Regions from separate parts of the Streptomyces sp. NPDC005551 genome, predicted to be linked through region 1. Evidence: riboswitches for the same ligand, from Rfam matches in the RefSeq annotation. Region 1 holds a riboswitch; the other holds the start of a gene.

What was found. A riboswitch is a leader RNA that binds a small molecule or an ion and turns the genes downstream of it on or off. The one in region 1 is predicted to bind cyclic di-AMP.
Region 2: another riboswitch for cyclic di-AMP. It lies ahead of ACFYP4_RS25570 (transglycosylase family protein); the one in region 1 lies ahead of ACFYP4_RS00435 (M23 family metallopeptidase).

What each region holds. Positions count from the first base shown of each region.
Region 1 covers NZ_JBIAJE010000001.1:112,175-118,239, reverse strand. Annotated here, with positions in the region: gene ACFYP4_RS00450 (GNAT family N-acetyltransferase) at 1-416, opposite strand, end outside; gene ACFYP4_RS00445 (HPr family phosphocarrier protein) at 620-901, shown strand; gene ACFYP4_RS00440 (GntR family transcriptional regulator) at 1,145-1,840, opposite strand; gene ACFYP4_RS00435 (M23 family metallopeptidase) at 2,025-2,792, opposite strand; cyclic di-AMP (ydaO/yuaA leader) riboswitch at 2,805-2,964, opposite strand; gene ACFYP4_RS00430 (pitrilysin family protein) at 3,211-4,599, opposite strand; gene ACFYP4_RS00425 (pitrilysin family protein) at 4,596-5,963, opposite strand.
Region 2 covers NZ_JBIAJE010000009.1:83,752-89,816, reverse strand. Annotated here, with positions in the region: gene ACFYP4_RS25580 (cytochrome P450) at 1-1,235, shown strand, start outside; gene ACFYP4_RS25575 (transglycosylase family protein) at 1,491-2,501, shown strand; cyclic di-AMP (ydaO/yuaA leader) riboswitch at 2,717-2,887, shown strand; gene ACFYP4_RS25570 (transglycosylase family protein) at 2,892-3,617, shown strand; gene eno (phosphopyruvate hydratase) at 3,978-5,264, shown strand; gene ACFYP4_RS25560 (septum formation initiator family protein) at 5,362-5,838, shown strand; gene ACFYP4_RS25555 (DUF501 domain-containing protein) at 5,865-6,065, shown strand, end outside.

The sequences.
Region 1 (6,065 bases):
GCGACACCGCGTCCCTGGTGGGCGTCCTGCACGAGGAAGGCCACCTCGGCCTCGTCGGAGACGGGTGCGCCCTCTGCCGCGCCGGGCGCGGGGTGGGAGGAGGCGGGCAGGCCGTCGGGGGTGATGCGGTCGTACCGTACGGTCGCGATGAACTCGCCGCCGATCGTGGCCGCGAGTCCCACCCGGTCCACGAAGTCGTGGTGCGTGAAGCGGCGGACGTCCTTGGCGGACAGCCGCGGGTAGGGCGCGAAGAAGCGGTAGTACTTCGACTCGTCCGAAACCTGCTCGTAGAAGCTGACCAGGCGCTCGGCGTCGTCGACGGTGATGGGGCGGACGCGCGCCGTGCCGCCGTCGCGCAGCACCACGTCGGCTTCCCAGTGGGCGGGGTACTCGTGCCGGTCCGACGGGGTCTGCATGGGCCCCAGCGTACGGCTCGCGTCCGGCGACGTCGCGAGGCAGGCTTGGGGGTCCGCCACCGCCTCCGGGGGCGTGCCGGGTGACTCCTCCGGGGCTCGTCCCGGAGGCTCCCGCCGGGGTGGGCCCGCGGTCCGCCCGGGCACGCTTCACCGTATGGGACACTGGTCTAGACAACCTTGGAACACCGGAAGGGCAGCATCACATGGCTGAGCGCCGCGTCAACGTCGGCTGGGCCGAGGGCCTCCACGCCCGCCCCGCCTCCATCTTCGTCCGGGCGGCCACGGCCTCCGGCGTCCCCGTGACGATCGCCAAGGCGGACGGCAACCCCGTCAACGCCGCGTCGATGCTCGCGGTCCTCGGCCTCGGCGCCCAGGGCGGCGAGGAGGTCGTCCTCGCCTCCGACGCGGAGGGCGCGGACACGGCCCTCGACCGCCTGGCCAAGCTGGTCTCCGAGGGCCTCGACGAGCTTCCCGAGACCGTCTGACTCCTCGGACACTCTCTTGTGCGGCGAAGCCGCGTCGGCCCGACCGGTCGACGCGGCTTCGCCGTTCTCGCGCCTTTCCGGATCCCGTCGCTCGGCTCCGGTCGGCGGCCGGTCGATATCAGCACGCCGTCCGGACAATGCGACAGGCACCCGAAAAGGCGCGACGGGAATTCCCGGCGCACGGAAAGAGGGCAGCGGAAACAGCCGCCTTCCGAATATCCCTCTTTGTATACGGTGCTTCTGTTAATGCCGTGGGCCGGAGATGTTTACGGGAGGTTGCGAAGTCCTCACGCGGTCCGCGGGTCGGGCGCGCCGCGCGGAGCGGAAACGGTGCGCGGAGGCGGCGCGCTCGGCGTGCAGCGCGGTGATCGCGCGCGCCCGCTCACTGTCCCCGCGCGCGACGGCGTCCACGATGCCGCCGTGCTCCGCCCAGGCCTCCGCGGCGTCGGCCGGCGCCTCCACCGCGTACATCCAGGCGATCTTGTGCCGCAGCTGGGCGAGTGTCGAGGTCAGCGCGGGGCTCCCGGACGCCTGGGCGAGCGTCTCGTGGAACCAGGCCCCCAGGGACCGCAGATCCTCGCTGTGGCCTCTCCTGGCCCGCTCCTGCCCGAGCCTGACCAGGCCCCGCAGAACCTTGAGGTGGGCCTCGGTGCGGCGCTGGGCGGCCCGCGCCGCGCCCAGGGGCTCCAGCAGCATCCGCATCTCCAGGAGGTCCGCCGCCTCCTGTTCGGTGGGTTCCGCCACGCACGCGCCCGCGTGCCGCCGGATGACGACGAACCCCTCGGCCTCCAGCGTGCGCAGCGCCTCGCGCACGGGGACGCGCGAGACCCCGTAGCGGCGGGCGAGCAGTTCCTCGGTGAGCCGGCTGCCGCGCTCGTAGACACCCGCGACGATGTCGTCACGGATCGCCGTGCATACCGAGTGCGCCGGAATGCGCATGAGCGGACCTCCGCCTCAATCCTCGCGAAACGCCGTCGATTGACGCTCGTTCAGCGACTCTATTGCAGCGGGACGGAATTTCCGATGGCGGACCGGAATCCATATGCATTTTTTGGACGGACGCGCGTCCGAAACGCCGAAGGCCCCGGCTCGTCGAGCCGGGGCCTTCGGAAGTCGCCGGGTGTCAGAGGCTGACGCCGTGCGAGCGGAGGTAGGAGACGGGGTCGATGTCCGAGCCGTACTCGGCCGTCGTACGGGCCTCGAAGTGGAGATGCGGTCCCGTAGAGTTGCCGGTCGAGCCGGAGAGGGCTATCGGCTGGCCCGGGGTGACGGTCTGTCCCTCGGAGACGTTGACGGACGCCAGGTGGCCGTACATGGTGTACGTCCCGTCGTGCATCTTGATCACGACCTGGTTGCCGTAGGCGCCGGCCCAGCCGGTCGTGACGACGGTGCCGGCGCCGACGGCCTGGACGACGGTGCCCGACGCGGCGTGGAAGTCGACGCCGGTGTGGCTGCCGGAGGACCAGAGGCTGCCGCCGGTCTTGTAGCCGGTGGAGACGTAGGAGCCGGCGACCGGGGCGACGAAGGTGTTGAGAAGCTTGCGCTCGGCGGCGCGGGCGGCACGGGCCTTGACCTCGCGCTCCTTCTTGGCCTCAGCCATGACCCGCCGCTTCGCGGCCTCCTCGGCCTTCTTCAGCGCCGCGGCCTCGTCGGCGGCGTGCCGCTGGGCGGCGGCCTGCGCGTCGACCTGCTCGGCGACCGTGTCGCCGATGGTGACGGCCTGGGTCAGCCCGGTCTGCTGGACGGAGGCGGCGTCCGCGGCGAACGCGGGGGCGGCCAGGGTTCCGATGACACCGGTGGTGGTGAGAGCCGCCACGCCTGCCGCACTCTTGGTGGTACGCGTGATCCGGCTGGGACGACGGTGCTTCCCGGTGGCACGGGTGAACGCCATGAAGGGGCTGGTCCTTTCCTTCCCTCTCGCCTACCGGGTTAGCTGACGGGTTCGGAGCAGGAAGGTCTCCTACGGGCCTCCTTGGGGAAGGACGCCCGATTCACCCCAGGGACTGCGATGGGTCCCCGGCTCCCCTGGCTCGCGCCGTACGGGGACTCGGCGATGACTGTCCGGTGCCGCGGACGCGGCGCACTGCCCGACGAACAGTCGGACTGACGCTAAGGGGGGCGTCTTTCAATCGACAAACGAATCACGGCTTTTGTAGTGCACGCCACAGGGCAGAAGGGCAACGCCCCGGCAATACGGACATAACGCGGACGAAGCCGGGTAAGCGCGCGCGGAACCCCGGATGGACGACGGGTAAACGCGGGGACCCTGGTGACTCATCAGTCACCAGGGTCCCGTCGTCCGCGGGGCTCTACTCGGCCCGAACGACGCTCACTTCACCGATGCCGAGGGCCTTGACGGGCTCCTCGATCTGCGCGGCGTCGCCCACCAGGACCGTCACCAGGCGGTCGACCGGGAAGGCGTTCACGACGGCCGCGGTGGCCTCCACGGTGCCTGTGGCGGCGAGCTGCTGATAGAGCGTCGCCTGGTAGTCGTCCGGCAGGTGCTGCTCGACCTGGTCGGCGAGCGTGCTCGCCACCGCCGCCGCCGTCTCGAACTTGAGCGGTGCGACGCCCACCAGATTCTGCACGGCCACGTCGCGCTCGGGGTCCGTCAGACCGTCCGCGGCGAGCGTGCGCAGCACCTTCCACAGGTCGTCCAGTGCCGGACCGGTGTTGGGCGTGTCCACCGAACCGCTGATGGCGAGCATCGCGGCACCCGAGCCGTCCGGAGCCGAGCGCAGCACCTGGCCGAACGCCCGCACTCCGTAGGTGTAGCCCTTCTCCTCGCGCAGGACGCGGTCCAGGCGCGAGGTGAGGGTGCCGCCGAGGCAGTACGTGCCGAGCACCTGGGCGGGCCACACCCGGTCGTGCCGGTCGGCTCCGACGCGGCCGATGAGCAACTGCGTCTGTACGGCGCCGGGGCGGTCGACGATGATCACGCGGCCCCGGTCGTCGGCGGTGACCGGTGGCACCGGACGCGGCTCGGCCGGGGAGCCGGTCCAGGCGCCGAGCGTGTCGGCGAGCAGCGCGTCGAGGTCGACGTCGGTGAGGTCGCCGACGACCACGGCGGTGCCGGTGGCGGGACGCACGTGCTTCTCGTAGAAGGCGCGCACGGCCGCAGAGTCGATCTTCTGGACCGTCGCCTCGGTGCCCTGGCGCGGACGCGACATGCGCGAGCCGGCCGGGAACAGCTCCTTGGAGAGCTCCTTGGCCGCGCGGCGGGCCGGGTTGGCGCTCTCGTGCGGGATCTCGTCGAGCCGGTTGCGCACCAGCCGTTCGATCTCACTGTCCGTGAAGGCCGGTGCCCGCAGGGCGTCGGCGAGCAGGCCGAGCCCCTTCTCGAGCCGGGAGACCGGGACCTCCAGCGAGAGACGCACGCCCGGGTGGTCGGCGTGCGAGTCGAGGGTGGCGCCGCAGCGCTCGAGCTCGGCTGCGAACTCCTCCGCGGAGTGCTTGTCGGTTCCCTCGGAGAAGGCGCGGGCCATGATCGTGGCGACGCCGTCGATACCGGCGGGCTCGGCCTCCAGGGGGGCGTCGACGAGCACCTCCACGGCGACGACCTGCTGGCCGGGGCGGTGGCAGCGCAGAACCGTCAGGCCGTTGTCGAGCGTGCCGCGCTCGGGTGCCGGGAACGCCCACGGCCGGGCCTCGCCTGCCTGCGGCCGGGGGTGGAACTCCATCGTCGCGAGCTCGGTCACTTGGCCGACTCCTCGTCCTCGTCAGTGGCTTCGGCGGCCGCTGCGGCCTCCGCCTCGTCGGCGGCGACCGGCTCGTACACGAGCACCGCGCGGTTGTCGGGGCGCAGCCGGGCCTTGGCGACCTCCTGCACCTCCTCGGGGGTGACGGCGAGCACGCGCTCCACCGCGGTGAGGGCGAGCTGCGGGTCACCGAACAGGACGGCGTACCGGCACAATTCGTCGGCGCGGCCCGCGACGGTGCTCAGCCGGTCCAGCCACTCCCGCTCCAGCTGGGCCTGGGCGCGCTCCATCTCCTCGGTGGTGGGGCCCTCCTCGGCGAACCGGGCGAGCTCCTCGTCGACGGCCGCCTCGATGACCGGGACCTCGACGTCACCGGACGTCTTCACGTCGAACCAGCCCAGGGAGGGCGCTCCGGCGAGCCGCAGCAGACCGAACCCGGCCGCGACGGCGGTGCGGTCACGGCGGACGAGCCGGTTGTAGAGGCGGGACGACTCGCCGCCCCCGAGGACGGTGAGCGCCAGGTCGGCCGCGTCGCACGCGCGCGTGCCGTCCTCCGGGAGGCGGTAGGCGGCCATCAGCGCGCGGGCCGGGACCTCCTCCTCGACGACCTCGCGCAGCTGCTCGCCGATGATGTCCGGCAGCGAGCCGTCGCGCGGGGCGGGCTTCCCGTCGTGCCCGGCGATGGAGCCGAAGTACTTCTCGATCCAGGCGAGGGTCTGCTCGGGGTCGATGTCCCCGACGACCGACAGGACCGCGTTGTTGGGGGCGTAGTAGGTCCGGAAGAACGCGCGGGCGTCCTCCAGGGTGGCCGCGTCCAGGTCCGCCATCGACCCGATCGGGGTGTGGTGGTAAGGGTGGCCCTCCGGGTAGGCGAGGGCGGTCAGCTTCTCGAACGCGGTGCCGTAGGGCACGTTGTCGTAGCGCTGCCGGCGCTCGTTCTTGACGACGTCCCGCTGGTTCTCCATGGACTCTTCGTCGAGCGCGGTGAGCAGCGAGCCCATGCGGTCGGCCTCCAGCCAGAGAGCGAGCTCCAACTGGTGCGCCGGCATGGTCTCGAAGTAGTTGGTGCGCTCGAAGCTCGTCGTGCCGTTCAGCGAGCCGCCGGCGCCCTGTACGAGTTCGAAGTGGCCGTTGCCCTTCACCTGGCCCGACCCCTGGAACATCAAGTGCTCGAAGAGGTGGGCGAGGCCGGTCCGGCCCTTGACCTCGTGGCGCGAGCCGACGTCGTACCAGAGGCACACCGCCGCGACCGGGGTCAGATGGTCCTCGGAGAGCACCACGCGCAGGCCGTTGGCCAGGCGGTGCTCGGTCGCTGTCAGGCCGCCGGAGCCTGCCTCAGCTGTGGCCGTGTGACCCATGGGCATGTACGTCCCTTCGATCGCGGAAAACTGCAGAATTCCTGTCGGTCCTGCCACTGTATGCAAGCGCGCAGACGCCTGGCGAAGTTCCCGCACCTCGTACGCCCA
Region 2 (6,065 bases), on a different contig from region 1:
AGCTCTTCACCTGGGAGTTCGCCACCGACCCCTACCCCGCGTACGCCTGGCTCCGTGAGCACGCGCCCGTGCACCGGACGCGGCTGCCGAGCGGTGTGGAGGCCTGGCTGGTCACCCGGTACGCGGACGCCAGGCAGGCCCTCGCGGACGGCCGGCTCAGCAAGAACCCGGCGCACCACGACGAGCCGGCGCACGCCAAGGGGAAGACCGGCATTCCGGGCGAGCGCAAGGCCGAGCTGATGACGCATCTGCTGAACATCGACCCGCCGGACCACACGCGGCTGCGCCGGCTGGTCAGCAAGGCGTTCACGCCCCGGCGGGTGGCGGAGTTCGCGCCGCGGGTCCAGGAACTCACCGACCACCTCATCGACGGGTTCGCCGACCGGGGCAGCGCCGACCTCATCCACGACTTCGCCTTCCCGCTCCCCATCTACGCCATCTGCGACCTCCTCGGCGTTCCCCGCGAGGACCAGGACGACTTCCGGGACTGGGCCGGGATGATGATCCGGCACGGAGGCGGGCCGCGGGGCGGGGTCGCCCGGTCCGTGAAGAAGATGCGCGGCTACCTCGCCGAGCTGATCCACCGGAAACGGGCCGCACTCCCGGACCGCCCCGGACCGGGCGAGGACCTCATCTCCGGGCTGATCCGCGCCTCCGACCACGGTGAGCACCTCACCGAGAACGAGGCCGCGGCGATGGCCTTCATCCTGCTCTTCGCCGGTTTCGAGACGACCGTGAATCTCATCGGCAACGGGACCTACGCCCTCCTCACCCACCCCGAGCAGCGGCAGCGGCTGCAGACCTCGCTCGCCGCGAAGGAGACCGCGCTGCTGGAGACCGGCGTCGAGGAACTCCTCCGGTTCGACGGGCCCGTGGAGCTCGCCACCTGGCGGTTCGCGACCGAGCCCGTCCGGATCGGCGGTCAGGACATCGCCGCGGGCGATCCCGTCCTGGTCGTGCTCGCGGCCGCCGACCGCGACCCCGAGCGCTTCGGGCAGCCGGACACGCTGGACCTCTCCCGGCGCGACAACCAGCACCTCGGCTACGGGCACGGCATCCACTACTGCCTCGGCGCGCCCCTCGCCCGGCTGGAGGGGCAGACCGCCCTCGCGACGCTCCTCACCCGCCTGCCGGACCTGCGCCTCAAGGGCGATCCGGCGGACCTGCGCTGGCGCGGCGGTCTCATCATGCGCGGACTGCGGACGCTCCCGGTGGAGTTCACCCCTTCGCGGTAGGCAAGGCCGGCGGACCCTCGGCGGGCCCGCGACGGAGGGGCGCATTGCGCTCGCAACAGGCGCACACCGGTGGAGTTCACGCCCGGCGGTACGCGGGCGCGGACCCGTCAAACATGACGCACCGTCAATACTGTGATCTTCACGTGATCTGCGCTGCATCGACTTGTGACAAGCGTTCGACTGCCGATACGTTCACGCATCAACGCGATGGATCTTCCGTCGCGCCTGTCATCGCTGTCTTCGAAAGGCCACCGCATGCTCTCCGGGAACGGTCGTCACCGTCGCCCCCGCCAGGCTCCGGCGCTCATCGTCGCGGCAGGAGTCACCGGATCGGCCATCGCGATCCCGTTGCTCGGTGCCACCGGCGCGAGTGCCGCGGACGGCACCACCTGGGACCGGGTCGCGGAGTGCGAGAGCGGCGGTTCGTGGAGTGCCGACAACGCCAACGGCTACTACGGCGGCCTGCAGATGACCCAGGAGAACTGGGACAAGTACGGCGGCCTCGCGTACGCGCCGAGCCCCGACGAGGCCAGTCGCTCGCAGCAGATAGCCGTCGCCGAGAAGGTTCTCGACGGGCAGGGCCTGGCCGCCTGGCCCACCTGCGGACCGCTCTCGGGCCTCAGCAAGAACTCGGCGTCCGTCGAGGTCGACACCGGCGTCGCCGAGGACTCCTCCGCGTCGTCGGCCTCCCCCTCGCCCGATTCGTCCCCGTCGAGCGACTCGCCCGTTTCGGGCGGCTTGTCGACCGGCGGCTCCACCGTCAAGCCCTCCCCGGCGGCGTCCGGCAAGGCGGCGGCCTCCGGGACGCCGTCGAAGGCCGACGAGGATGCCACCGCCTCCCCCGAGTCCGGCAGCAAGGACGGCGGCAAGGGCGACGGCAAGGCTGCCGGGAAGGGTGCCGGGAAGGCAAAGGCTGACGACTCGGACAAGTCCGGGCAGACCGCTGGCTCTTCGGAGGCCACCGCCGCGTCCGGGAGCGAGGGCACCGGCACCGGCCGGCACCGCGGCCCCAGTGCCGACGCCGACGCGTCCGCCGGAGGCGAGGAGACCCCCTCCGGCCGTCACGCCTCGCGCGGCTCCGCCGCTCCCGGCGACGCCGCGGAGGGCTCGTACACCGTCCGCCTCGGCGACAGTCTCACGAGCATCGCCGACTCCCTTGCCGTGCAGGGCGGATGGAACGAGCTCTACACGGAGAACGAGAAGACGGTCGGCGCCGACCCGGATGTCATCCTTCCCGGTCAGAGCCTTGAGGTCGCAGGAGACTAAGCGGGCGTCAGATGGCGAATCAGGTACAAAACAACGCCAGTTCGCGTCATGTTTCGCACCGCAATGTCCGGTTTGACGGAGTGAGACATGGGTCTCAGAAACCCTGATCATCTTTGAAATTCCGGCGGCCGCGTGTCTACGGTCGTGATCGCTCGCTACAGCGGGCCCCGACGGTCGCAACGCCGAATCCTGCCAGTGGCCGTCCGGGAACAGTCGTCGCGCAAGCGCCGTAGGCAGGAGCGGGGGACCCAAGGTAAGTGCCGGGCCCGGGAGTCGAGAGACACCCGGGAACGGCTTGGGGTGGAGTCGGACGCCAGAGGCGGACGACCGGGCACTCACCCGCCCGAACCCGACAGCTCACCTCGCAGGCGTCGGTGAGGGGATCACTTCATGCTGCGTAACAACAAGGCCAAGCACCGCCGCCCGTCCAAGGCCACCCGTGTCGCCGCGCTCGCCGGTGTCACCGGTGTCGCCATCGCCGCTCCGCTGATGGCGGCCGGCAGCGCCTCCGCCGCCAGCACCTCCGAATGGGACGCCGTCGCCCAGTGCGAGTCCGGCGGCAACTGGTCGATCAACACCGGCAACGGTTACTACGGCGGCCTGCAGTTCTCCGCCTCCACCTGGTCCGCCTACGGCGGCTCGGCCTACGCCTCCACCGCCGACAAGGCCTCCAAGGCCCAGCAGATCGCCGTCGGCGAGAAGGTGCTCGCCGCGCAGGGCAAGGGTGCCTGGCCGACCTGCGGCACCGGCCTGTCCGGCGCCTCGACCGGCGGCGCGTCGACCGACACCGGCTCCGGTTCCAACTCTGCCTCCGGCTCCGGCTCGCAGAGCACGGCCCAGCCGGCCCAGCCGCAGCAGCAGGCCCCGCAGGCGCAGGACCAGCGTGCCTCGCGCTCCTCGGAGCGGGAGACGGCCAAGAAGACCGTCGAGACCCCGACCGGCAAGAAGGTCGAGAAGGGTGACGGCGAGTACAAGGTCGTCAAGGGCGACACCCTCAGCTCGATCGCCGCGGACAAGAAGGTCAAGGGCGGCTGGCAGAAGCTGTTCAAGCTGAACAAGGACATCATCGACGATGCCGACTTCATCTTCCCGGGCCAGCAGCTCCACCTCAGCTGACCCCGGCCGGCAACGGGCTCACAGCTGAACCACGGCCCTCCCTCATCCGGGGACTCCACCATGGAGTCCCCGTGCGGGCCACCCCCGCCCCCACGGGCTCCCCGCTCCGGTGCGTGTTCCCCCGTACGCACCGGAGCGGGGTTTTTCATGGACGTGCCGCGGGCCGCTCAGAAGCGGTTGCCTGTACGGGGCAGGTTTTTGTTCCGTTCGGAAACAATTTACTCTCGGTTCTGTCCATGGGGTGGTCGACCGGCTGGCCGATCCCCCGGAGCCGGTTAGGCTCATGTCGCGGAGCCGACCGCGGCTCCGTGCAGTTGGGGCCAAGGAGCTCCGCGTACCCGCGTCACATCCCAGAAGGAGATGCTCGTGCCGTCCATCGACGTCGTCGTAGCCCGGGAAATCCTCGACTCGCGAGGGAACCCCACCGTCGAGGTCGAGGTCGGCCTCGACGACGGCAGCACGGGTCGTGCCGCCGTCCCGTCCGGCGCCTCCACCGGTGCCTTCGAGGCCATCGAGCTGCGCGACGGTGACCCCAACCGCTACCACGGCAAGGGTGTCGAGAAGGCCGTCCTCGCGGTCATCGAGCAGATCGGCCCGGAGCTCGTCGGCTACGACGCCACCGAGCAGCGCCTGATCGACCAGGCGATGTTCGACCTGGACGCCACCGACAACAAGGGCTCGCTGGGCGCCAACGCCATCCTCGGCGTCTCCCTGGCCGTCGCGCACGCCGCCTCCGAGGCCAGCGACCTGCCGCTGTTCCGCTACCTGGGCGGCCCGAACGCGCACCTGCTGCCCGTCCCGATGATGAACATCCTGAACGGCGGCTCGCACGCCGACTCGAACGTCGACATCCAGGAGTTCATGATCGCGCCGATCGGCGCGGAGTCCTTCTCCGAGGCGCTGCGCTGGGGCGCCGAGGTCTACCACACCCTCAAGAAGGTGCTGAAGACCAAGGGCCTGTCCACCGGCCTCGGCGACGAGGGCGGCTTCGCCCCGAACCTGGAGTCCAACCGCGCCGCGCTCGACCTCATCATCGAGGCCATCAAGCAGGCCGGTTACGTCCCCGGTGAGCAGATCGCGCTCGCGCTCGACGTCGCCGCGTCCGAGTTCTACAAGGACGGCGCGTACGAGTTCGAGGGCAAGTCCCGCTCGGCCGCCGAGATGACCGAGTACTACGAGGAGCTCGTCTCCGCGTACCCGCTGGTCTCCATCGAGGACCCGCTGTACGAGGACGACTGGGCCGGCTGGAAGGTCATCACCGACAAGCTGGGCGACAAGGTCCAGATCGTCGGCGACGACCTCTTCGTCACCAACCCGGAGCGCCTGGCCCGCGGCATCGAGGAGGGCTCCGCCAACGCCCTGCTCGTCAAGGTCAACCAGATCGGCTCGCTGACCGAGACGCTGGACGCCGTCGAGCTGGCCCAGCGCAACGGCTTCAAGTGCATGATGTCCCACCGCTCCGGCGAGACCGAGGACGTCACCATCGCCGACCTCGCCGTCGCGGTGAACTGCGGCCAGATCAAGACCGGCGCCCCGGCCCGCTCGGACCGCGTCGCCAAGTACAACCAGCTGCTGCGCATCGAGGAGATCCTCGACGACGCCGCGGTGTACGCCGGCCGCTCGGCGTTCCCCCGCTTCAAGGGCTGACCCGCAGGAAGCGTCGTACGTACGTCCCCGTACTCGGTCCCGTACCGTGTGCGGGGACGTACGCACGTGACGGGCTTGTGCCGGGGAGGCGGGATTCATGGCCGTGAAGGACCGGGACCGGTTCTCCACCACGACCAGGCTGCGCCTGCTCGGTGAGCAGACGGCGGCCCGGGTCTACCGCTCCCAGACCAAACGGCAGGCCCGCCGCTCCCGCCTGACGGGCCGTGCGGCGCTGCTCGCGCTGGTCCTGTGCTCGCTGATCGTGGCCCTCGCGTACCCGATGAGGCAGTACGTGTCCCAGCGCGCCGAGGTCGCCGAGCTGGAGCGGGAGCAGGAGCAGGCCCGGCAGCGGGTCGAGCAGCTGCGCGACCTCAAGGCCCGCTGGCAGGACGACGCGTACGCCGAGCAGCAGATCCGCCAACGGCTGCACTACGTGATGCCGGGCGAGACGGGTTACATCGTGATCGACCCGGACGCGGTGAAGAAGTCCCGCACCGACCAGGGAGCGGCCGACCGCCCCTGGTACACCAACGTCTGGGACGGCGTGGACAAGTCCGACCGCTCCGCCCAGTAATGGACCAGAAAGACAGAACACACGGCATGGAAACGCCCCCGCCGCCCACTCCGCGCACCGAGCCGACCGACGCCGACGTCGAGGCCTTCAGGCAGCAGCTCGGCCGTCCGCCGCGCGGGCTGCGCGCGATCGCGCACCGCTGCCCCTGCGGTCAGCCCGACGTGGTGGAGACGGCGCCCCGCCTCCCCGACGGCACGCCGTTCCCGACGACGTACTACCTGACGTGT